DNA from 3 places in the Peribacillus sp. NPDC097895 genome. Region 1 is predicted to be linked to each of the others. Evidence: riboswitches for the same ligand, from Rfam matches in the RefSeq annotation. Region 1 holds a riboswitch; each other region holds the start of a gene.

The links. Region 1 has a riboswitch for S-adenosylmethionine ahead of ACQKMH_RS07710 (bifunctional homocysteine S-methyltransferase/methylenetetrahydrofolate reductase). Riboswitches for the same ligand answer to the same signal wherever they lie in the genome.
Region 2: linked by a shared signal. The riboswitch ahead of ACQKMH_RS08965 (YezD family protein) and the one ahead of ACQKMH_RS07710 (bifunctional homocysteine S-methyltransferase/methylenetetrahydrofolate reductase) in region 1 are both predicted to bind S-adenosylmethionine.
Region 3: linked by a shared signal. The riboswitch ahead of ACQKMH_RS00515 (methionine ABC transporter ATP-binding protein) and the one ahead of ACQKMH_RS07710 (bifunctional homocysteine S-methyltransferase/methylenetetrahydrofolate reductase) in region 1 are both predicted to bind S-adenosylmethionine.

What each region holds. Positions count from the first base shown of each region.
Region 1 is NZ_JBNNSH010000001.1:1,589,682-1,603,269, forward strand. Features, by position in the region: gene ACQKMH_RS07700 (Ku protein) at 9-851, shown strand; gene ACQKMH_RS07705 (MOSC domain-containing protein) at 1,345-1,995, shown strand; SAM riboswitch class I at 2,109-2,207, shown strand; gene ACQKMH_RS07710 (bifunctional homocysteine S-methyltransferase/methylenetetrahydrofolate reductase) at 2,311-4,158, shown strand; gene metH (methionine synthase) at 4,151-7,600, shown strand; gene ACQKMH_RS07720 (polysaccharide deacetylase family protein) at 7,700-8,467, shown strand; gene ACQKMH_RS07725 (dioxygenase family protein) at 8,543-9,313, shown strand; gene ACQKMH_RS07730 (2-oxoglutarate dehydrogenase E1 component) at 9,668-12,520, shown strand; gene odhB (2-oxoglutarate dehydrogenase complex dihydrolipoyllysine-residue succinyltransferase) at 12,522-13,588, shown strand, end outside.
Region 2 is NZ_JBNNSH010000001.1:1,863,500-1,869,969, forward strand. Features, by position in the region: gene ACQKMH_RS08940 (PLP-dependent aminotransferase family protein) at 1-286, opposite strand, end outside; gene pdxS (pyridoxal 5'-phosphate synthase lyase subunit PdxS) at 420-1,307, shown strand; gene pdxT (pyridoxal 5'-phosphate synthase glutaminase subunit PdxT) at 1,309-1,908, shown strand; gene ACQKMH_RS08955 (TetR/AcrR family transcriptional regulator) at 2,417-2,992, shown strand; gene ssuE (NADPH-dependent FMN reductase) at 3,232-3,768, shown strand; SAM riboswitch class I at 3,990-4,098, shown strand; gene ACQKMH_RS08965 (YezD family protein) at 4,268-4,411, shown strand; gene ACQKMH_RS08970 (phosphoadenylyl-sulfate reductase) at 4,599-5,303, shown strand; gene sat (sulfate adenylyltransferase) at 5,333-6,470, shown strand, end outside.
Region 3 is NZ_JBNNSH010000001.1:111,662-118,131, forward strand. Features, by position in the region: gene ACQKMH_RS00495 (zinc-dependent alcohol dehydrogenase family protein) at 1-117, shown strand, start outside; gene ACQKMH_RS00500 (amidohydrolase family protein) at 321-1,631, shown strand; gene ACQKMH_RS00505 (DUF4440 domain-containing protein) at 2,198-2,563, shown strand; gene ACQKMH_RS00510 (GNAT family N-acetyltransferase) at 2,658-3,131, shown strand; SAM riboswitch class I at 3,294-3,405, shown strand; gene ACQKMH_RS00515 (methionine ABC transporter ATP-binding protein) at 3,668-4,690, shown strand; gene ACQKMH_RS00520 (methionine ABC transporter permease) at 4,704-5,354, shown strand; gene ACQKMH_RS00525 (MetQ/NlpA family ABC transporter substrate-binding protein) at 5,376-6,248, shown strand; gene ACQKMH_RS00530 (M20 family metallopeptidase) at 6,337-6,470, shown strand, end outside.

The sequences.
Region 1 (13,588 bases):
TGACGAATATGCATACGATGTGGAAGGGAAGCATATCATTCGGTTTGGTGAACATTCCGATTAAACTTCATGCTGCAACGGAAGATAAGGATATTTCTTTAAGGACGTTGCATAAGGAGTGTAATTCACCGATTAAATACGAAAAAGTATGTCCGGTCTGTCAAAAAGAAGTGGGGAAGGACGATATAGTCCGCGCTTATGAATACACAAAGGGAAAGTTTGTTGTATTGGAAGACAGTGAAATGGAACAGTTAAAAAAACAAAATGAAGAAAAAGCCGTGGAAATCGTGGATTTCGTAAAAATAGAAGAAATAGATCCCATTTATTTTAACCGAAGCTATTACATGTCCCCGAATGATGGAGGGATAAAAGCTTACTCCCTTTTGCGACAGGCCCTCAAGGAATCAAAGAAGGTGGGATTAGCGAAAATCATCATCCGCTCAAAGGAACAAATGGCGGTCATTCGAGTTGTTGATAATACTTTAGTGATGGAAACGATTCATTATCCGGATGAAGTCCGCTCCACAGCGGATGTTCCGAATATCCCTGCCACTGATTCCATAGTTGAAAAAGAAATCGAGACGGCCGTTTTATTGATAGATCAATTAACGTCTACTTTCGATCCGACAAAATACACCGATGATTATCGAACAGCGTTACTTGAATTGATTGAATCAAAGAAAACGGGACAGAAGACAATCACAACCAAAACAAAAGAACCTGTTTCCAGCAATGTAACCGATTTAATGGAGGCTTTACAGGCATCCATTGATCGAACGAAACATGAAGAACCGGTAAAGAAAAAGACGGCACGGAGGAAAGCGGCACCGAAGAAAAAGAAACAAGCCTAAACAAGAAGCTGAGCGGAAGCTTGAATCGCTCGGCTTCTTGTCGGGAATGGGCATGTATGAAAGAATGGATTGCTGAAAATACATATGTAAAGCATGTACAAATAGAAAAGCGGTATAGGATGCGGATAATGAACGAAATAAAGAGAAGAAATTGGTGGTTGAGAAAGAAGGCAAAAAAAATTCGCTCCCTAAAGAGCGACAATGAGGAATTCAATCGTGAAAATCAACATATAGGCGAACAGTTGTAGTTTTCGACTATATATTGTGTTCATATTCTATCATATTTAATTCTGAAATAGCAACAAAATTACAATAACTAACCTATGTTTTTTTCTGGTAATCAATGATATTAGGCCAATTTAATGGTTGAAGGGGGGCTTTTGCATTTTCTGATCTGGTAGATTCTTTCAAATCACTATAGAATAAAATGGATTTTTAGTATAATTTATTCATATTGGGATGATATAAATTCAATAGGATTGGAAGAGGCAAAATGGAAAATGGTAAAATCGTATCACTTCATGCAGGAAAGCCAAAACAGGAAAAATTTTCGAATGTTGATATCTTTTCAGCCATGGATAAACAAGCACAGGATAAAGTGACAGTGACTAAATTAGGCATAATTGGCGATGGGGTTGGTAATGTAAAGTTCCATGGAGGCACTGATCGGGCTTTGTGTTTTTACCCCGTTGAACATTATTCATTATGGAATGAAAAATTCGCTAAAAGGCTGGATATCCCTGCATTCGGTGAAAATTTAACTGTAGCGGGGATGAAGGAAGAGACAACATTTATCGGTGATATATATCAAATAGGTGAAGTAATTGTTCAAATTAATCAAGGGAGGATTCCTTGCTCGACGATTTCCCACTTTAACCAGGAACCTAAGTTTTTGGAATTCGTCTTTAAAACTGGTTACACTGGTTACTTTGCAAAAGTCATTCAAGAAGGAACGATAAAGAAACAAAATGAAATCGTGCTATTAGATCGTTTGCAAGAAAAAATCTCCGTTCATTATGCTACAGAGGTGATCCTTCATAATCGGGATGGGCTGGATGGGGCTTACACGTTGCTTACTCTAGATTCGCTTGCGGAAGACTGGAAACAGAGGGTAGAAAAGAGGGTTCAAGCTGCAAAGGATTGAATGATTTTTGGAAAAAGTAAAAAAAATGATGATTAAGGTATTGAAATTGACAGATTATTGATGTAAATTAAATATAAATTAATTTTGAAATCTTGTGACAATTATATAAATGGATCTTATCGAGAGAGGTGGAGGGACTGGCCCGAAGAAACCTCAGCAACCAGCCTAGGCAAAGGTGCTAAATCCAGCAAGCAGAGCTTGATAGATGAGGAGAATGTTTCAAAAAACCTTCTTCTTTGAGAAGGTTTTTTTTCTTTTCTCTCATACTCATAAAAAACGACAAAAACAGGATTGTTTTTGAGAGAGGGTGTAATGATGAATTTTCGTAAAGAATTAAAAGAAAGAATGTTAGTTGGCGAAGGGGCAATTGGAACCTTATTGTACTCTTATGGTATCGATCAATGTTATGAGGAATTAAATTGCACGAATCCACATCAAATAGAATCCATCCATCGCGCCTATTTAGAAGCAGGCGCAGATATCCTTCAATCGAATACATATGGAGCCAATTTCAACAAATTGAAACGGCATGGACTTGAAGATGAAGTAAGCAGGATCAATCGCCAGGGAGTCATCCTGGCTAGAAAAGCGGCAAAAGGCAAGGCATATGTCTTCGGTACGATAGGGGCGCAGCGGAGTATACGGAAATCGGATTTAAGCATGGAAGAAATTAAGCGAGGTTTTCGTGAACAGCTATACAGTCTGCTGATGGAAGATCCGGATGGAATTCTCCTTGAAACATTTTATGACCTGGAAGAACTGGAAACCGTGCTGCAAATCGTTAAAAAAGAAACGGAACTGCCAATCATCGCAAATGTTTCAATGCATGAACTGGGTAACCTACAAAATGGAATCCATTTAAATGAAGCATTTCAAAGACTGGAGCAATTGGGTGCCGATGTTGTTGGAGTGAATTGCCGTCTCGGTCCACATCATATGATTCGTGCCTTAGAAGAAGTGAATTTGCCAAAGCAAGCCTCGATTGCCATTTATCCTAATGCCAGTCTCCCGGATTATGTGGATGGAAGACTTGTCTATAAAGCAGTGCCGGAATATTTCGGTTCAAGTGCCCTGGAACTTCGAGAGCAAGGAGCAACGATCATAGGAGGGTGCTGTGGAACGACTCCTCTACACATTCAAGCTGTAAAGAATGCGATTGAAAGTCTGGTCCCAGTGAAAGAGAAAATTACGAAATCCCGTGAGATAGAAATAATTGAAGTGAATGATAGGGAATTGGAACTCCCTCTGTACGAAAAAGCCAAAACGGAAAGAACAATTCTTGTAGAACTTGATCCTCCGAAAAAGTTGGGAATAGAAAGTTTCATGACTGGTGCGGAAGTTTTGAAAAATGCAGGGGTCGATTCGATTACTTTAGCGGATAATTCACTTGCTTCACCAAGGATATCGAATGATGCACTTGCTAATTTACTGAAGAATCAATTGAATATAACGCCAATGGTGCATATAACATGCCGTGACCGGAATTTAATTGGCCTGCAGTCACATTTAATGGGCCTGCAGACGGTGGGGCTGAACGAGTTATTGATCATCACCGGAGATCCCTCTAAAATAGGGGACTTCCCTGGTGCCACTTCCGTTTATGATTTATCGTCGTTTGACTTGATAAGCATGGTCAAACAATTTAATGAAGGTGTCTCCTATTCCGGCCAAAGTTTGGGGCAACGGTCAAATTTTAAAATTGCCGCAGCATTTAATCCCAATGTGAAATATTTGGATAAAGCCGTACAGCGGATGGAAAAGAAGATTGCCTGTGGAGCTCAATCCTTTTTGACACAGCCAATTTATTCAGTTGAACAGATCGAAGAAGTATATGAAGCGACAAAACATTTAGAAACACCAATATTCGTTGGAATCATGCCCTTGACAAGCACACGAAATGCCGAATTCATCCATAACGAAATCCCGGGTATCAAATTGCCTGATAATGTTAGAAGGGCTATGGCTTTAGCAGGGAATGACCCAGTAAAGTCAAGAATTGAAGGCGTAAATATCGCGAGAGAGCTAGTGGACGCAGCAAGAGAGAAATTCAAGGGCATTTATTTAATCACACCTTTCCTCCGCTACGAAATGACGGCGGAACTTACGAAATATATTAGAGAAGTCGATAGTAAACAGACATCAGGGGTGGCAATACATGAATAAAAAAGCGATTCAAGAGCAATTGGATTCTAAGATTCTTCTTCTTGATGGAGCCATGGGAACAATGCTTCAGGCGGAGAATTTAACAGCAGAGGATTTTGGCGGGGAACAGTTCGAGGGCTGCAATGAGTACCTATCATTGACGCAACCGGAAATCATTCAATCCATCCATGAAAAGTATTTAGCAGCAGGTGCTGATATCATTGAAACAAATACCTTCGGAGCCACAAGCATCGTACTTGACGAATACCAAATAAGCACGATTGCTTACAAGCTTAATAAAATTTCAGCAGAGCTAGCCGTTAAAGCTTGTGAAAAGTATTCAAATGATGAATGGCCGAGATATGTAGCTGGCTCGATGGGTCCCACTACAAAAACGCTTTCCGTAACAGGTGGAACGACTTTCGATATTTTAACCGAGTCTTATGAAGAACAGGCACTCGGCCTATTGGATGGCGGAGTAGACTTGCTATTGGTGGAAACCTGTCAGGATATGCTAAATGTCAAGGCTGCCTTTTCCGGAATCAAAGCAGCTTTTGCTAAAACCGGAAAAGATGTGCCTGTCATCATATCAGGTACGATCGAACCGATGGGCACGACACTTGCTGGCCAATCGATAGAAGCTTTCTATTTATCTGTTGAACATATGAAACCAGTGGCAGTCGGACTGAATTGTGCAACAGGCCCGGAATTCATGATAGACCACATTCGTACGCTTGCAGATATAGCAAACAGCGCCATCAGTTGTTATCCGAATGCAGGACTCCCTGATGAAGAAGGTCACTATCATGAGTCACCGACTTCCCTTGCAGAGAAAATGAAGCAATTTGCTGAAAAGGGTTGGGTCAATATCATTGGGGGATGTTGTGGTACGACTCCTGAGCATATTAAGGAACTATCCAGGGTCCTTGAGGGCATCCAGCCCCGTACAATAACGGAATCTGCCCATGGCCATGCCGTATCAGGCATAGAGCCGCTCATTTATGATGATTCTATGCGTCCTTTATTTGTAGGTGAGAGAACGAATGTTATCGGATCTCGAAAGTTCAAAGAGCTAATTCGTGGGAAGCATTACGAGCCAGCTGCGGAAATAGCGCGTGCCCAGGTGAAAAAAGGCGCCCATGTCATTGATATTTGCCTTGCTGATCCTGATGGGGATGAGCTTGGCGATATGAAGGAGTTCGTAGAAGAGGTCGTCAAAAAAGTCAAAGTCCCATTGGTCATCGATACTACTGATGAAGCCGTACTTGAACAAGCGTTAAAACATTCACAAGGAAAATCCATCATAAATTCCATTAACCTTGAAGATGGTGAAGAACGCTTTGAAAAAATTGTACCATTCGTCCATCAATATGGTGCTGCCGTCGTGGTAGGGACGATTGACGAAATTGGGATGGCCGTCGATGCCGAACGGAAAATCGAAGTGGCTACACGGTCTGTGGACTTACTTGTTAATAAGTATGGAATAAACAAAAGTGACATCATTTTTGATCCACTGGTTTTTCCTGTTGGTACGGGAGATGAACAGTATATCGGATCTGCGTTAGAGACAGTGAAAGGAATTAAGGCTATCAAAGAAAAGTTTCCGGAATGCTTAACGATACTTGGCATTTCGAATGTTTCTTTCGGTCTGCCAGCAAGGGGAAGGGAAATTCTAAATGCCGTTTTCCTCTACCATTGTACAAAAGCCGGTCTCGATTATGCGATCGTGAATACAGAAAAACTTGAACGTTTCGCTCTAATACCTGAAGAGGAAGTGAAATTGGCTGAAGCACTCCTGTTTGATACATCTACAGAAACTTTAGCTATCTTTACTGAGTTTTATCGTGGAAAAAAAGCGGAGAAGAAGGACAATGGTGTCATTCTGCCATTGGACGAACGTTTAGGTAATTATATTATCGAAGGAACGAAAGAAGGATTAATTGAGGATTTAAATAAGGCCATTGAGCGCGGTGATACCCCATTGGAAATCATCAATGGACCATTGATGGATGGAATGAGTGAAGTGGGACGGTTATTTAATGACAATCAACTTATAGTTGCAGAAGTACTTCAAAGTGCAGAGGCAATGAAGGCGGCAGTATCTCACCTTGAGCCACTCATGGAAAACTCTGAAGATAGTGCTAAGAAAGGAAAAATCCTTTTAGCGACAGTCAAGGGAGACGTACATGACATCGGCAAAAACCTGGTGGATATCATCCTATCCAATAATGGCTATGAAGTCATTGATTTGGGAATCAAGGTCGCACCGCAACAAATCATTGAAGAGGTCCGTAAACATGAACCAACCATCATTGGCCTATCTGGTTTACTTGTTAAATCAGCACAGCAAATGGTTTTAACCGCACAGGATTTAAAACAAGCGGGAATAGACACCCCAATTTTAGTGGGAGGGGCAGCTTTATCCCGTAAATTCACCGATTTTAAAATATCACCAGAATATGGCGGCTCGGTTTTATATGCCAAAGATGCGATGGACGGTTTGGCTGTAACCAATATTTTGCATGATACGGACAAAAAAGTGGTGTATTTAGAGGAGTTGGTCGAGAAAAGAGAAAGATCGAAGGCTAATGCCGCTATTGCAGCCACATTGGAAAAACCAGTGCGGAAGCAGTCCACTGCTGCTCCTCTAAGCAATGTTCCTGTCCAAATACCACGTGATATCAAGCGTCATGTCCTGAAAAACTATCCATTGGATGTCATTCAGCCATACATTAATCGGCAAATGTTGATTGGGCATCATTTGGGGCTAAAAGGCAAAGTTGCCGAATTACTAAAACAGGGGAATGAAAAAGCAGTACAGCTGAATAGTCTTATTGATGAATTGATTGAATTCTTAAAGAACGAACCGGACTACGGCTTACAAGCGGTTTATCAATTTTTCCCTGCTCAAAGTGAAGGAGACAGGCTATTGGTATACAACCCGGATAATCATAAGGAAGTTTTGGAGACATTTGACTTCCCACGGCAAGATACGAGTCCGCACCTTTGTTTAGCTGACTTCGCCAAGCCGGTCTCCTCAGGTGAAATGGATTATGTCGGCTTTTTCTTGGTTACTGCCGGAAAAGGGATCAGAAAATGGGCAGAAAAGCTAAAGCTTGAAGGTGATTTCTTGAAAAACCATGCCCTTCAATCACTTGCTCTCGAAACAGCTGAAGGATTCGCGGAAAGAATACATCAATTAATGCGTGATGATTTAGGTATAAGCGATCCGATAGAAATGTCTATGAAAGAGCGTTTTGCAGCTAAGTATACGGGACAAAGATTTTCATTTGGTTATCCAGCTTGTCCTAATCTGGAAGATCAGGAGAAGTTATTCCGCTTGTTACAGCCTCAAGATATTGGCGTGGAATTGACTGAAGGATGCATGATGGAGCCTGAGGCTTCCGTTTCAGCCATTGTATTTGCTCATCCAGAAGCTCGCTACTTCAATGTCGATCGATAACACGAAGGTAAGGCAGCGGTATTTTTTACCGCTGCCTTATTGCGCATGAAACCCCTCGATTGGTACATCTTAATGGTCAAAAGGAAGGGGATGCAATTTATGAAGGATCTGCTTAAAATATTTCTTTCCATGGTGAGTTCTTTCATTATCATTTTGTCCATGACCAATGTGCAGGCCGTTAAAGTACATGCAATGGTTCCCGAAGAGATGACACCGCTCGTAAAAAGTAAAGAAGATCAGAAATTCGCTTATTTGACTTTCGATGATGGTCCATCTTTGAATACCATGGATATATTAGATATTTTGGACCGCTATCATGTTAAGGCAACATTTTTCGTAAAAGGTAATGAAGAACCATACGCAAAGGAATATTATCAGGAAATGATTTCCCGGGGTCATGTGATTGCCCTCCATTCCTATACACATGATTATTCCATCGTTTATCGATCAACTGAAAGTTTCTTTCAAGATTTGAATAGGCTTGAAACCATGCTGCAAAAAGAGTTTGGGATAAAAACCCGTATTGTACGCCTTCCTGGCGGCTCGAATAATCATCTTCGGCATCAGGCTGCAACCAAGCCCATCATAAATGGAATCCTTCAACAATTATCGGAAAAAGGGTATATTTACTTTGATTGGACCATCGATTCAACAGATGGCATCAGTCCATCAATAAGTGAACAACAAATCATTAATTCCGTACAAAAAGGGACGAAAGATCAAAAGCATGTTAATATCTTATTGCATGATATCAATAGTATGAAAAATACAGTGAAAGCATTGCCGGATATTATAGAATACCTAAAAAAAGAAGGGTATAACTTTGATACTATTGATGAGACAACTCCAAAAATACAATTTAATTGATGAACACATTGATTATATATAGTAAATTAAGGTATAAGGTATTGAGATTACATTGCGAAAGGATTTATCGTTTCTATGATGCCATCATTGTTTTTATCACATGGAACACCTCTATTAGCGTTGGAAAAGAATAGCTACACTTCCTTTTTGAAGGATTATATGAAAGATATGAATAAACCTGCTGCCATCGTTATATTGTCTGCGCATTGGGAAAGTGAGGAGCAGTTAATTTCGGCAGTGAAAAAGCATGAAGTCATTTATGATTTTGTTGGTTTTCCTGAAGAGATATTCCAGATAACATATCCTGCTCCGGGATGCCTGGAGCTGTCAGATCAAATATTGACCTTGTTGTCCAAGATAGATGTATGGGGCGAACTTGATGAAAGGCGCCCCCTTGATCATGGAGCATGGGGGCTTTTACACATCATGTATCCAAAAGCTGATATCCCGATCGTATCTTTGTCGATTAATCCTGACCTTCCATTAGACAAGCAGTATGAAATCGGGAAAGCTTTGAGGGAATTAAAGGAAAGTAATGTCCTGATCATCGGAAGTGGTGGAATTGTCCATAATTTCACCCATTTACAGAAGGATATGCTTGTGGCTGAGGGTTGGGCTATCAATTTTGAGAACTGGGTCGAAGATAAAATCATGAATTGGGATTTGGAATCTTTGTTTAATTATGAACAAATTGCTCCTTTTAGTACTGATGCTGTACCTTCCAAAGAACATTTCATTCCATTGGTCATCGCTATGGGCTCAGGAGATGACAGCAAAAAAGCGGCTCTCCTGCACAGGACTTTTCAATATGGGAATCTGAGTTTAACAGCTTGGAAGTTTGAGTGACTTAAAGTTTTTATTCTAGTTAAAAATACAGGAAATTGATCATTATACAAAAACTTTTTTTTAGCGAAAAATGACTTAAATGAGCAAAAAAGTCAATTAAAAGCGTATTATGACGAATTAAACAGAAATATAGTTGCAAAAAGGTTGCATAAAGTGGTTTAACCTTTGGATATTTCGACAAAAACATGTTAATATAACATCTGAAAACGTTTTATCCTTTAAAATTTTATTATTCAAATACCAAAGTTATTAATTATAAAAACATATATTTGGGGAAAAGTTAGAAGAAAGAAATTTGGGGATGGATAAAACGAAATGCAAAAAATTATGAGAGAAATTTGGGGGTTTACAAAAATGACCATCAAGGATGCTAAGGCATACGACCCATGGAAAGCTTTTTCTGGTCCAAACCTTGGGTATGTCATGGAGCAGTACGATCTATTTCAAGCCAATCCGGAAGAAGTAGATCCGGAACTGAAAAACTTCTTTGAAGTATCAGGTCCTCCTTCATTCGATGTATCGGCTGAAACAACAATCGAAAGTGCACCAACTGTACAATCTGGAGAAGTTCTTCCAATGAAGAAAATTATGTCTGCAGTAACGTTAGCGGAAAACATCCGTGCATACGGACATCTTGCTGCAACTATCTATCCTTTAAAAGAAGAACCACTGGACACTGAAGAAATTCACTTTGAAAAATATGGTTTGACTGCAGATGATTTAAGAAAAATACCGGCTGATTTAATTTGTCCAGAATCACCTGAAGACGTGAAAGACGGATACGAAGCCGTACAATACCTAAAACAACTTTATACAAAAACGATAGCCTTTGAATTTCACCATGTTAATGACTTGGACGAAAAGCAATGGCTTACAGATATGGTCGAATCCGGAAGCATGTTCCCGGAAGTGTCCAAAGATAAAAAGGAACTATTACTTAAGAGATTGAATGAAGTCGAAGGTTTTGAAAAGTTCCTTCATCGCACATATGTAGGACAAAAACGTTTCTCTATTGAAGGACTGGATACATTAGTGCCGATTTTAGATGAAATGATTTCACAAACTGTTCAAAATGGAACGGGTAATGTGAATATTGCCATGGCTCATCGGGGACGTTTGAATGTTCTTGCACATGTACTTGGAAAGCCTTATGAGGTCATTTTCTCTGAATTCCAACATTCACCTAATAAAGATTTGGTTCCTTCCGAAGGTTCAACAGGCATTAACAACGGTTGGACTGGTGATGTTAAATACCATTTAGGTCTGGATAAACAGATTACTAAAGCAAATATACAAAAAGCAAGAATTACACTTGCCAATAACCCAAGTCACTTGGAAGTAGTCGGTCCAATCGTGGAAGGGTATTCTCGTGCGGCACAAGAAGACCGTTCAGAAAAAGGATTCCCTGTTCAAGACATTTCCAAATCACTTGCAATCCTAATTCATGGTGATGCAGCATTCCCTGGTGAAGGAATTGTACCGGAAACGTTTAACTTAAGCCGTTTACGCGGTTATCAGGTTGGCGGAGCTATCCATATCATCGCCAATAACATGATTGGTTTTACAACGGAAAGTGAAGATTCACGTTCAACCAAATATGCTAGTGATTTGGCAAAAGGCTTTGAAGTGCCGATCGTACATGTTAACGCAGATGATCCAGAGGCATGTATTGCCGCTGTGAACCTTGCGAACCAATATCGCGAAAAATACAAAAAAGATTTCTTGATCGACCTGATCGGTTACAGACGTTTCGGCCATAACGAAATGGATGAACCGTTGGTGACACAACCTGAAATGTATGCATTAATCCATAAGCACCCAACCGTTAAAGAGCTTTATGGTAAAAAACTCATTCAATCCGGCGTGTTCACTGAAAATGAAGTTAAAGCAGTTGCTGAGCAAGTGGATACAAGACTTGCAGATGCGTATGCGAAAATTTCCGGAAATAAACCGGAAGCTTCTAAAGAGTGTAACCCTCCTGGCATTATTGAAAAAGGACTTCCAGCCATTGAAACGGCAGTTTCGAAACAAGAACTGGTTTCAATTAACGAAGAACTTGTTAAGTGGCCTGAAGGATTCACCCCTAATAAAAAATTAGGAAAGATTTTATCACGTCGTTTAGATTCCTTTGGTGCTGACGGTAAAATTGATTGGGCTCATGCTGAAACACTTGCATTTGCATCCATCTTGAGTGACGGTACTCCAATCCGTTTGACAGGACAAGATTCAGAACGTGGAACATTTGCCCAACGTAATATCATGTTACATGACAGTGTTAATGGAAAAACATATTCACCACTTCACACACTTGATACTGCTAAAGCTTCTTTCGCTGTTCATAACAGCCCGCTTACGGAAACGGCAGTTCTTGCTTATGAATATGGTTATAATGTATTCGCACCTGAAACACTTGTACTATGGGAAGGCCAATTCGGTGACTTTGCAAATACAGCACAAGTGATCTTTGACCAATTTATCGCGGCAGGCCGTGCAAAATGGGGACAAAAATCAGGTCTTGTCATGCTGCTTCCGCATGGTTATGAAGGACAAGGACCAGAGCATTCCAGTGCACGCCTAGAACGTTTCCTTCAATTGGCGGCTGAGAACAACTGGACAGTTGCTAACTTAAGTTCGGCAGCTCAATATTTCCATATCCTTAGAAGACAAGCCAAGATTTTGGATCAAGAGCAAGTACGTCCACTTGTCATCATGACACCTAAGAGCATGCTTCGTAATCAAGTGATGGCCTCTACAGCTGAAGAATTCAGTGAAGGCTCATTTGAGTCATTCGTAGAAACAAAAGCACTAGGCAAAAAACCTAAATCGGTTGAACGCATTGTTTTTGCATCAGGTAAATTAGCGGTTGAACTTCGCGAAAAAGCGGCAGCTGAACAAAAAACGGATTGGTTGCAAATCATCAGTATCGAAGAAATCTATCCATTCCCGTTCACTGGCGTTCAAGAAGCGTTGAAAAAATATACAAATCTTAAAGAAATCTTCTGGGCTCAAGAAGAACCTAAAAACATGGGGGCTTGGACATTTGTTGAACCACGCCTTAATGCAGCGGCTCCTGGTAACCTTTCAGTAACATATATAGGAAGGAAGCGCAGATCAAGCCCGGCTGAGGGAGATCCACTTGTCCATAAAAATGAACAACAACGGATTATGACTCAAGCAATAACACGCAATAATGAGGGGGAGAAATAAAATGGCTGAAGTAAAAGTACCTGAATTAGCAGAATCAATTTCTGAAGGATCTATTGCGCAATGGTTAAAACAACCCGGTGACCACGTTGAAAAAGGGGAATATGTCCTTGAACTGGAAACGGATAAAGTAAACGTAGAAATCATTTCAGATTATACGGGTACACTTTCGGAACATTTAGCAGAAGAAGGCGATACTGTCCAAGTTGGACAAGCTATCGCTATCGTTGATGAAAATGGATCAGCTGCAGCAGCTCCAAAAGCGGAAGCTCCTAAGGCTGAAGAAGCCAAAGCAGAGCCAGCTAAAGCGGAAGAAGCTCCAGCTCCAGCTCCTGTTAAAGAGGCTCCTAAAGCAGACACGAAAGAAGCATCATCCACTCAACAAGTTATTGCTTCACCAGCTGCAAGGAAATTGGCACGTGAAAAAGGAATCGACTTGACTCAAGTTCCTGTAGCCGATCCACTTGGTCGTGTACGTGTACAAGACGTAGAAGCTGCAAGTAATGCACCTGCGGCACCAGCTGCAGCTCCAAAACAAGCTCCTGCAGCCAAACAAGCAGCAGCTCCTGTTGAAGTGAATGATGATCGTATTGAAGTGGTTAAAATGACTCGCCGTCGTCAAACCATTGCCAAGCGCCTAGTTCAAGTACAATCCGAAGCAGCCATGCTTACTACTTTTAACGAAGTCGATCTTTCAGCAGTCATGGAATTGCGTAGCCGCCATAAAGATTCTTTCGTGAAAGCAAATGATGTTAAACTTGGTTTCATGTCATTTTTCACTAAAGCAGTCATTGGCGCATTGAAGAAATATCCGTTATTGAATGCAGAAATCAAAGGCGACCATATCCTTAAAAAGAATTTTTATGATATTGGTGTAGCCGTATCCACTGACGAAGGTTTAGTCGTTCCGGTTGTAAGGGATGCTGACCGCAAAAGCTTCGCTGAAATCGAAAAGAACATTTCGGATTTAGCTGTTAAAGCGCGTAACAATAAACTAGGACTTTCAGATTTATCTGGTGGAACTTTCACCATTACAAACGGAGGGACTTTCGGTTCCCTATTATCTACACC
Region 2 (6,470 bases), 270 kb from region 1:
CCAAGGAAACTTGGTTCGTTTGCGTATACTCCAAATCTTCGTACGTTTGAATATAGTACCCTTTTCTTGGTATGACTTCAACATATCCTTCAGCAGTTAACTGTTCATATGCAGTTTCGACAGTATTTTGACTGATCTGAAGGAACTCTGCCAATTTACGTTTTGAAGGCAGCTTTGTACCAAAAAGAAGACGGCCATCAATAATCTCTTTTTTAATATGTGAATATAATTGTTCGTACAAAGGTACATCACTAAACCGATTTAAATCGCATGAAAGCATATTCATTTTGTTTCCACCTTTTTAGATAAAATATACTGAACCTATTAAATTTATTAAAACTGACACTTTCAATGCGGTCAACATTTTTTTATACTAAGCCTAACAAATCTAAAAAATGCAAATATTAGGGGGAAGAGAAATGGAAAAATTATTAGGAACTGAAACAGTAAAAAGAGGAATGGCACAAATGCAAAAAGGTGGCGTAATTATGGACGTCATTAATGCCGAACAAGCAAAAATCGCAGAAGCATCTGGTGCTGTTGCAGTTATGGCATTGGAAAGGGTACCTTCAGATATTCGTGCTGCTGGTGGAGTAGCAAGAATGGCAGATCCGCGAATTGTCGAGGAAGTAATGAATGCTGTTTCCATACCTGTCATGGCTAAAGCAAGAATTGGTCATATTGTAGAATCAAGGATCCTGGAATCAATGGGAGTGGATTATATCGATGAAAGTGAAGTGCTGACTCCTGCTGATGAAGAATACCATATTCTAAAAAGTGATTTCACAGTTCCTTTCGTTTGTGGTTGTCGTGATTTAGGTGAAGCTGCACGCCGTATTGGCGAAGGAGCATCGATGCTTCGTACAAAAGGAGAACCAGGAACAGGGAATATTGTGGAAGCTGTGCGTCATATGAGAAAGGTACAGTCACAAATTCGTAAAGTAAGTATCATGAGTGAAGATGAATTAATGACAGAAGCAAAAAATATTGGTGCCCCTTTTGAAATTTTAAGAGAAATCAAACGGACAGGTAAATTGCCGGTAGTTAACTTTGCAGCTGGCGGAATTGCCACTCCTGCAGATGCAGCACTGATGATGGAATTGGGAGCAGATGGCGTATTTGTCGGATCTGGTATTTTTAAATCGGATAATCCAGAAAAATTCGCATCGGCAATCGTTCAAGCGACTACATATTTCACTGATTATGAATTGATAGGCCGATTGTCTAAAGAGTTGGGCAGTGCAATGAAAGGAATTGATATTTCCAAACTAGCTCCAGCAGAACGGATGCAGGAACGTGGTTGGTAATATGATAACGATCGGTGTTTTGGGATTACAGGGTGCAGTTGAAGAACACTTGAACCAAATCAAAGCTGCTGGCGAACAAGCAATCATAGTAAAAAAACCAGAACAGTTGGAAGAAATCGATGGCTTAATCATTCCAGGCGGAGAAAGCACTACGATGAGAAAACTAATGGATCGATACGGATTTATGGAACCAATTAAAACTTTCTTCGAAGATAAAAAACCTATTTTCGGTACATGTGCGGGGATGGTATTGGCGGCCAATCACTTGACTGGTGATGAGGATGCCTATCTTGAACTAATGGACATTTCCGTGAAAAGGAACGGATTTGGACGTCAACGGGATAGTTTCGAGGCCGATCTTTCAATCGAAGGATTGGATGAACCATTTAAAGCTGTTTTCATCCGAGCGCCATTCGCGGAGGGTATTGGAGAAGATGTAGAAATATTGGCAGTATATGAAGAGAATGTTGTGGCTGCGAGACAAGAACATGTCCTTGTCAGTGCGTTTCATCCAGAATTAACAGGGGATGATCGTTTTATGCAACTTTTTATTCAAATGGTAAAGACATCTATAAATAAAGCTGAATTGAAAACCTGCTAAACATCATAAAGCTGTCCTATTATTAGGACAGCTTTTGTATGCTCCTATCCAAAAAGGGTACGATAAAAATAAATATATTGCTTGAATTTACCATTCGATAAATCTATACTAAATAAGTGAGTGGTCACTCACATATTTAGTATAGATCATTGAAGAGGACCATGTCGTTGTAGCATATATTAATGAAAAAATGGAGCGGGATACTCGTTTTAATCAAGGTTATAAAGAATGCAAGAGATATGCGCGGAATAATAATGTGCCCTGAAGCGATTGCAAAGTCTGTCTATCTTAAAAAACGGATATGATCAGTTGAAGCGTAGTCATGGTTGATGATGGCTATGCATCTTATACATGATTTTTTGGAAAAGAAAACATTTCATAGACACTCTTTTCTACAAATGGGATCTCTCAAAGATCAAAGGTAATAATGACCGTTAAGTACCATATAAGAATAATGAAAAAATGATGGGTGAAACGGATTTATCTTTTTAAAAGAAGGTTGATATTTTTGAAAAAAGGGCAGCAAACTAAAGAACGTATCATTAATGTAGCCCGGACTCTTTTTGCCACTAAAGGTTTTGATATGACCAGGACGAATGAAATTGCCTCTGCGTGCAATGTTTCCGAAGCTACTATTTACAAATATTTTGTTAGTAAAAAAGATTTACTTTTGGCTACAATTACACCTAATGAAAAAGAAGAGTCTGAAGAAGGGATCAGCCATCTATCTACAGATGATCTTATGGAGAATCACGTTTCCACAATGATAAAGAAAATTCTTGAAAATAAAGAACAGTTTTCAATATTATTCAGGGAAACACAACTCGATCAAGATATTTCAAAACAATATATTGAACAAATTTTTAAGCCGAATGCCAAGCATCTTGAAATACAGAGGAGAATAGATAACGGAGAGATACAATATATCTCTGATATCACCCTATTTAATGTTGGGATTATTTCTTTTACATTGGCATTATCAACTCATAATGAGATCCATCACCAGAAAAAGGAACCATATTTTAGTTCTGAACGAATCAATAGCATTGCTCAGCTTTTAGTTTATGGTATCCATGGAAAATAAAATCATACATAATGAAACGGTCATATTAAAGGCATGGGGATCATGCCACAAATATGACCGTTTTTTCGATTAGGTAGCAATCAAGCAAGCTGATGAACTGGTGAAATCCGTGCCAATATCAATAAACTGGAGTTTAAGATTTGACATATATTTTTCAGACTATTACGATAAATGCATGCTTCATGAAAAGCTATTTAGAGAATTCTTATCAGGAAATCATGCAAAATAGGGGGATAAATATGAGCGATATCGTAATTTTATCAGGAAGCCCAGCGATTCCATCAAGAACGGACATTTCACTGAAACATATTCAATCATTGGTTGAAAAAGAAGGGTTTACCACGGCATATTTCTCAATTACGGATTTTTCAGCAGATGATTTATTCCAAGGGCGATATAATAGCGAAGATATTTTAAAGCTTTCCGAAAAAATTTCAGGAGCTAGAGGAATTATTATTGGTTCACCGGTATATAAAGCTTCTTACACAGGTGTGTTGAAAGCCTTGATTGATTTGCTGCCTGAAGGAGCTTTTAAGGGAAAGCCTGTGCTGCCAATTATGATTGGTGGAAGTAACAGGCATCTATTGGCAATTGACTATGCACTTAAACCATTAATTTCTATATTAAAAGGTGAGCCGTTGCAGGGCATCTATTTTGTAGATAAGGAAATTGATAAACAGGATCCGGAAAGTCCTATTAAGGATATGAATTTAGTTGATCGCGTTCAGAGTCAGGTTCAAGAATTTGTAGAAGCGATTCAGATAAGGAATATTTGAGTGTTTATACTTTAAATGATTGCCAGAATTGTAAAATAGACTCATTTTTTTGGAGGATTTCTCTAAAAAAATGAGTCTATTTTCATATGAAAAAGAACATATAATTACACGTGGAATAGTGTGTATAATAATAACAGTTCATCCATTTTATAAATCCAAGTTACTTTATAAGAAAACTCCATTGACAAGGAATAAATTTATGTTAATATTTAAAATAATAAAACTTATCCAGAGCGACGGAGGGAATTGGCCCTTTGAAGTCCAGCAACCTGCATGATGGATGCAAGGTGCTACATCCAACAAAATGTTGATCATTTTGGAAGATAAGGTAAAGAATATTTACCTAGGAATCTTTCCATCATGGAAAGATTTTTGTTTTTGAAAAAATCATTGGTAAACCATAACAATGTAAGGTTGTTTGGAATTATATAAATTTAAGAATTCAATTAATCAGCGGTGAAATAAATGATTCGCGGATTTTCTTAAAGGAGGAACAGGTTTGGAAAAAGAGAATCAGCTTGAAGAAATATTTGAACGACTTCAAGAAATGCTTCATTCAATGAAATATGGGTCCATCACACTAATTGTCCAGGATGGTAAAATCATTCAAATGGAAAGAAATGAAAAGCTGAGAATTAAATAAGGTATCTGCTGACTAGAAAAACTAGAGGCGTGTTTAACTAATATATAGAGAGTATTGGTTAAATTCGTCTCTTTTTCCTAGAGTCATATAAACTTGAGAAGATTACAGCGGATATTGATCACCAGTTACTCTAACCAGTGAAACATACTGCAAGTTTTTAGAGGGGGCAATAAAGTTGGCTGCATTAATAAACTATGAAAATTTCAACACTGAAGTTTTACCTGCTTTTCCTGAGGATAGTGAGACAAAAGGGGCTTTGGAAGTTCTGCAATGGGCAAATGAACAATATGGCAATAAACTCATATATGCATGTAGCTTTGGAATTGAAGGAATAGTCCTTACGGATTTATTGGCAAAGGTCAATCCTTCGGCCAAGATTGTTTTCCTGGATACCGATGTTCATTTTGAGGAAACTTACCAATTGATCGACCAAGTGAAAAAGCGATATCCAAAGCTTTCCATAGAGATGAAGAAACCTGCATTGACGCTTGAGGAACAAGCAGCGGAATTTGGAGATGAATTATGGCTGAATGATTCCAACAAGTGTTGCAATATCCGTAAAATCATTCCGCTTACCGATGTGCTATCAACGGCGACAGCTTGGCTTTCAGGACTGAGGCGGGAGCAATCAGAAACAAGGGCTCTTACCGAGTATGTCAATAAAGATAATAAATTCAAGTCAGTTAAGATATGTCCACTCATTCATTGGACATGGAAAGATGTTTGGCGTTATGCGCACAAAAATGGACTTCCATATAATATCCTACATGATAATGGATATCCGAGCATTGGCTGTAAAACGTGTACGGCACCAGCCATCAGTGCAGAGGACTTACGCTCAGGCCGTTGGCAAGGGGCTCAAAAAACAGAATGCGGATTACATTTATCTTAAATAAATAGAAACCATAGGGGGAAATTAGCATGACAACCAGTTTACCGCACGGAGGAACATTAATTGATCTTTGGGAACCAAAATATGATTTTAGTAAAATAACAAATTCAATCGAAATTGATGAAATTGCTTTAAGTGATCTTGAATTGATAGGCACTGGTGCCTACAGTCCGATTAAAGGATTTTTCACAAAAAGTGACTATGAGGCAGTTGTCAAGGATATGAGGCTTAGCAGCGGTCATGTATGGAGCATACCGATTACACTGCCGTTAACCGAAGAATCTGCAAAAACAATCACTATCGGAGAAGAAGTAAAGTTGAATCATGAAGGTGAAACGTACGGAGTTCTCCTTGTTTCCGATATTTTCACTCCTGATAAACAATTGGAAGCAACTTTAGTATATCAAACGGATGATGAGAAGCATCCAGGTGTGAAAAATTTATATAACCGCGGAAATGTATATGTTGGTGGAGAAATAAAATTAGTTAAGAGAATCGAGCGTCCGTTATTTCAAGATCATTATTTGGATCCTGTTGAGACAAGGAAAGCTTTTGCAGAAAAAGGATGGGAAACGGTTGTTGGATTCCAAACGAGGAACCCTGTTCACCGTGCACATGAATATATACAAAAGACAGCACTGGAGATTGTCGACGGTTTATTCTTGAATCCTCTTGTAGGTGCCACAAAATCCGATGATATTCCAGCAGATGTACGAATGGAGAGCTATAAAGTTCTGCTTGAAAAATATTATCCTAAGGATCGCGTCTCCCTTGCCGTTTTCCCTGCTGCAATGCGTTATGCAGGACCGAGGGAAGCCATTTTCCATGCGATGGTCCGTAAAAATTATGGTTGCACCCATTTTATTGTCGGACGTGATCATGCAGGTGTGGGCGATTATTATGGCACATATGATGCTCAAAAAATCTTTGGGAATTTTAACGCTGATGAGTTAGGGATCACGCTATTATTCTTTGAACATAGTTTTTATTGTAAAGCATGTGGCAATATGGCTTCTGCTAAAACTTGTCCGCATGGTAAGGAAGACCATGTCATCCTCTCCGGTACGAAGGTTAGGGAAATGTTACGTAATGGTGAAATTCCTCCAGCTACCTTTAGTCGTAAAGAAGTCATCGAGGTGTTGATCAAAGGTCTAAAGAAGAATGAAG
Region 3 (6,470 bases), 1.5 Mb from region 1:
AAAAGGTTGAAGTTCATGATGCCGGATTCCTTCTACAGCCTTGAAGATGTGCAAGATGCCATTATTGTCACCGATACCCCTGAGAGCAATAGAGGGAAGCTTTTTTTAAACAATTGATTTTGCCTCCTGAATGGCAATGGTGGTTTGCTGATTGAACGGAGATTAAAGATAGCAATCATCTTGGAGCTCTTCCAATAGGTTCCTAAGGTAAATGGAAATGGCCCCTGATAATATGGAATTACTTGATTACCTATATGGTGCTAGTTTAGAATGCGGAATAGAACATGTTGATCAATGAGACGACTTTGGAGGAAATATTAATGAAAACAATATATGTGAATGCTACCTTTTTTACGATGGACAAGGAAAATCAAATCTTTGAAAACGGCATGATGATTGTAAAAGACCAAACCATATCCTACATGGGCCAGCATGATGAACAACAATTGGCAGATGCAGATCAAGTGGTTAACCTTGGCGGAAAATGGATCATGCCAGGCCTTGTGAATGCCCATTCGCATATTGTAATGACCCTTTTACGCGGTATCGGGGACGATATGCTGCTGAAGCCATGGCTTGAAACGAAAATATGGCCGATTGAAAGCCAGTTTACAACGGAAATCGCCTCTGTAAGCTCTCAGCTTGGCATTATGGAAATGATGAAATCAGGAACCACGACATTTTCGGATATGTTTAACCCTAATGGAATAGACGCAGGTGCTGTCATGGAAACGATAGGCGAAACAGGAATGCGCGGAGCCTTTTCCTATACGATCTTCAGCTTAGGTACGGAAAAAGATCAAAAAGCGAACCTCATGGGGGCTGAGCAGTTTTCAAAAAACTATAAAACGTTTGCCGATGGCCGCCTCACTACCATGGTCGCACCACACAGCCCATATGCCTGCACACCTGAAGCGATTCTGGAAAGTGCACGGATTGCAAAAGAGAATGATTTGATGGTACACATTCACGTATCGGAAACGGACTTTGAAATCCTCGACATCGAAAAACGTTACGGATCCCGTCCTGTCGAGCACCTTCGCCGTCTAGGGCTGTTCGATCAGCCAACCGTAATGGCACATGGAGTGGTTCTCAATGATGAAGAGCGGGCGATACTAAAACAACACGATGTACGCGTTGCCCATAATCCTATCAGTAACCTGAAGCTCGGATCTGGAATAGCAGACGTCGTCAGCCTACTTGATGCAGGCATTAAAGTGGGAGTTGCAACGGATGGCGTCGCCTCCAATAACAACTTCGATATGTTCGAAGAAATGAGGACAGCTGCATTACTGCAAAAAGGAATCTATAAGGATGCCACTAAATTCCCGGCACAAACGGCACTCGCCATGGCCACGAGAATGGGCGCCGAAGCGATAGGCATGGGTCATACAGGATCACTGGAAGCTGGTAAAAAAGCAGATTTCATCACCATTTACCCATATAACAAAGAACACCTGCAGCCATTGAGTGAAGCCTATTCGCACCTGCTTTATGCAGCACGCGGAAATGATGTATGCGATGTATACATTGATGGCAAAATGGTCGTAAAAGATGGCGGCTGCTTAACGATCGATGAAGAAAAAGTAATTGCCGAAACGAATCGTCTGCAAGGTACCCTATCACGATAGGAAAACAAACGGATGCACAGAAGAAGGAGCTGCAAATGGCAGCTCTTTTTTTATGGTTTCCATGATGAAGGGCCTAGAATAGGGTGTAGGACGAATTATTTTGACTTAGGATGGAATAATCGGTTGTAGGGCGAATTAATTCGATTTAGGTCGGAATAATCTGATTTAGGTCGAATTATTCCGAAGTAGGACGAATTATATGGGTTTGGGACTAAATATTCCACATTACTGCCAGTCAAAAAGGAATTACCGCCAGTAATGTGGAATAATCGTAAGAAACTCTAAGCCTTTGCCTTCGTGAGTCCAGTTTCTTAGAAATATGGAAACAAAGTAAGCCGGTTGAAAATATTAATAAGAAAATAGGTATGGCAAAAAAGGTTAAAAACGAAAAGATGAAAAAAATGATGCTGAACGCAAATATTAACCAACTAATAATCAGCAAAGAGCTGGATAAAAAATCTTTGACAGCATGAACCTCCGTATGAAAGTCTATGTATAAATTATACACCATTTTCCAATTAGGTTGAAAAGCAGTCGAATTTCAAGGGAGAAGGAGGTCAAGATGAATGGAAAATGAAGCCTCGGTGTTAAAAGCGCATTTGTACCAGCTGGAGGAGAAATTATTAAAATCTGAAATCCGTACATCTTCAGAAGAGCTTCAATCATTATTGAAAGATGATTTCTTTGAGTTCGGCAGTTCGGGTAACATATGGTCCAAAAGCGATTTTATGGGGCAAGAGGGAGCAGGAGCGGTGAAAATGAAACTCAGTCATTTTGATATGCATCAATTGTCTGATGATACCGTGTTGACCACGTACCGGATTTTTGATGAAGATAAAGTGGAACATACCTTAAGAAGTTCAATCTGGAAATGTACGAATGGCAGATGGCAAATGTTTTTTCATCAAGGCACAAGAACGAAAGGCGATTGAATCGCCTTATCAAGAGGGGCCCCAATATAGTGTTTCATCAAAAAAAGTGTGAGTTGCCTATTGAATTACTATTTCACTAAAATGATAGAGGTGAATGAAGTTGATCTTTCGTCCCATTGATATTGACAAAGATAAAGATATCATCGTTACATTCAGGAAGGATTCCTTTGTTGTAAGTTTTGGATCGGAAGAAGGCTTTGGGGATGAACATACTTATCTAATTCGAATGAAAGAAAGGGTCCGCAAATTTCCGGATGGACAAGTGATCATTGAAAAGGACCTAAAACCAATTGGGCAAATGGAACTTCAAATTCGGGAGTACGAAGGGAATGAGATTGGCTATGTGAATCTATATTATCTTGTTCCCGAATACCGCAATAAAGGCCTTGGCAAGGAATTGGTTCGCTATGCAGAAAACTTTTTCAGGCAATTTACTGTATCCGAATATCATTTAAGAGTTTCTCCAGATAATCAGAGGGCGATTCAATTATATACAAAATCTGGAATGGTAAAGATAAGGGAAGAAAATGAAAAGTATCCTGTATGGAGAATGAGCAAATTATTATAAAAAATACGGAGCTAGCAGTGAAATAATTTAGATAAACTATATTAATATAATAATTTAATGTTTAAATAACTATACTATGAAAATATTTAGAACGATAAAAATTATGTTGACTTTAGTGAAAATTGAATATATAGTGAAGAACATAATTAAATATAACGTTAATTCTTATCAAGAGATGTGGAGGGACTTGGCCCTATGATACCTCGGCAGCGGGTTTTTACTTTTGTAAAAATACTGTGCTAATTCCAGCGGACGAAAGTTTGAAAGATAAGAAGGAGCTTTTCTTAGATAATTAAATTAAGAGTTTACTCTTTTTTATTTCTAAAGGAGGCCTCTTCTGTCTGATGACGGAAGAGGCCTCTTTTGTTTATTCACAATGAATATGGTTGTCATTTGGGAAAATGGTGCATTAACTCGTGAGTTTGGCTTTCAAAGCACGGGATCATCAAACGAATGTAACCCTATCATTTTGAAACTTTGCAAAGCTCTTCTCTGATAATGAATTTGTAGAAATTAACAACATGGGGGGAGATAGGATGATTGAGTTTCAAAATGTTAAAAAGGTTTATCAAACAAAGAAACAGACTGTTGAAGCTTTGAAAGGAATCAATTTGACAGTAGAAAAGGGAGATATATTCGGTGTAGTCGGTTATAGCGGAGCAGGAAAAAGTACGTTGATTCGGTTAGTCAATCTGCTTGAACATCCTTCAGATGGCCGAGTGATCGTTGGGGGGAAGGAATTAACTTCATTGAACCCGAAGGAATTACGGGCAGAAAAGAAAAAAATCGGGATGATCTTTCAGCATTTCAACTTGCTAAATTCAAAGACCGTTTTTGATAATATCGCCATGCCGCTGGTTTTGTCGGGGACGCCCAGTAAAGAAATCAAAGAGCGGGTAGGCGAGTTGCTGGAGTTCGTTGGCTTATCAAGCAAAGCAAAGAGTTATCCGGAACAATTATCCGGCGGTCAAAAGCAACGGATCGGGATTGCGAGAGCATTGGCTACAAACCCATCGATCCTATTATGTGATGAAGCTACATCGGCATTGGATCCACAAACAACGAGTGCTGTTCTGCAGCTCTTAAAGAAAATTAATAAAGAATACAATATTACCATTCTATTAATCACTCATGAAATGTCTGTAATCAGGGAAATTTGCAATAAGGTTGCGGTCATGGAAGGCGGATGCGTGGTTGAACAAGGTTCGGTTTTCGAAGTTTTTGCGAAGCCGCAAACGGATATAGCAAAAAACTTCGTGAGAACGGTCATACATGACGAGATTCCACAAAGTTTCCTGAAAAGCATAGGGTCCCATATCCCGATTATTTGGAAAATTAACTTTATTGGGACTACTTCAGGCACTCCTTTACTTTCAACCATCTCGAAGAAATATGATGTGCATTTAAGTGTATTATCAGCCAATATTTCTGAAATTCAGGAAACGCCCTTTGGGAATTTGATCATCGAAGTGACAGGGAACAAAAATGAGGTGGACAAGGCTTATCAATATATTAAAGATGAGGGGATTCTCGTCCAGGAGGTGCAGATAAATGGGTAATACGCTTTGGGGAATGGAAATAACGGCCGAGCAGCTGTCGACAGCTTTCGGTGACACACTTTATATGGTAGCCATCTCATTGGTATTTTCCGGATTGATCGGGCTTCCGCTCGGTATCCTGCTTGTCATTACAAGGAACGGTCACATCCTGGAGAATAAATGGATCTTTAATGTATTGAACCCGATCATCAATATATTGCGGTCGGTTCCTTTCATCATCTTGCTTGTCGCACTGATTCCTTTTACTAGAATGATTGTGGGCAGTGCAATAGGAACGAATGCAGCAATTGTTCCACTGATCTTTTATGCAGCTCCTTATATTGCCCGTCTTGTGGAAAACTCCCTTTTGGAAGTGGACAAAGGGATCATCGAGGCAGCTCAGGCAATGGGGGCAACGACATGGCAAATCATATATTGCTTTTTGATACCTGAGGGACTTAGTTCATTGATCCTTACATTTACAACCGCCACGATTGGCCTTGTTGGATCTACAGCCATGGCAGGTGCCGTCGGTGCAGGCGGGGTGGGAGATTTGGCCTTGGCTTACGGTTATCAAAGGTTCGATACGATGACGATGGTCGTCACCGTAGCGGCGCTCGTGATCATCGTTCAATTACTGCAATCCACCGGGAATTTCGTTTCAAAAAAAATCAGAAGAAGATAAAAATTTGAGGAGGCAGGAAAAATGAAGAAAATCTTATTAACAATCATCGTATTGGCATTGGCCGTCGTGGCTGCAGCATGTGGGAGCAAAGAAGGTGCAGCAGGAGGCTCAGATGATGTAAAAACAGTAAAAGTGGGTGTCAGCAGCGGGGATACGAGAACGTGGGAATACATTGTCGACTTAGCGAAAAAGAAAGGCCTGAATATCGAACTGGTCACTTTTAACGATTATATCCAACCGAATCTTGCGTTAAGTGAAGGAGAAATTGATGCGAATTCATTCCAAACGGTTGCCTACTTCGATGAATTCGTTCAAGATCAAAATTTGAAATTAGAAGCCATCGGGTCGACTGTCATTGCGCCAATGGGTCTTTTTTCGAAAAAGCATAAAAGCCTTAAAAGTCTACCGGATGGAGCTACCATTGCCGTTCCGAATGAAGCTACAAACTTTGGCCGTGCATTACTCCTTCTTCAAGACGCTGGCTTGATTACATTGAAAGAGGAATTCAATGGGTCTGGATCATTGGAAATCATTAAAGATAATCCGAAAAAATTGAAAATCAAACCTGTTGCTGCCGGCAATACGCCGCGTCTATTGGATGATGCCGATGCCTCTGCGATTAATAACAACTTTGCCGTTGAAGCAGGCCTTACTTTAAAAGATGCATTATTCCATGAAAGTAAAACGGCAAAACCATATATTAATATCATTGCGGTGAAAAAGGGAGATGCCGATCGTCCTGAGCTGCAAAAATTAGTAGAACTTTACCAATCGAAAGAAGTGGAAGCGTTCATTGAAAAAACGTTTGACGGAAACACGATTCCTGCATATGTATCTGTAGATGAATTAGTGAATTACCAAGATGCCTGGACAAAACCGGCTAATGAAAAATGATGATTGAAACAAAGTGAAAAATTGCCGGATAGATTCAAGATACCTATCCGGCTTTTTATACCCAATAAATAAAAGGGGAGATAAGAATATGGGAATTGAACTAGTGAAGTCGCATCAGCAAATCATTGCAGATCACATCGATCAGCATTCCAAATTATATGTCGAAACGAGTCAAGCCATCCATGCCAAACCCGAAATTGGCAATCAAGAGTTCTTCGCTTC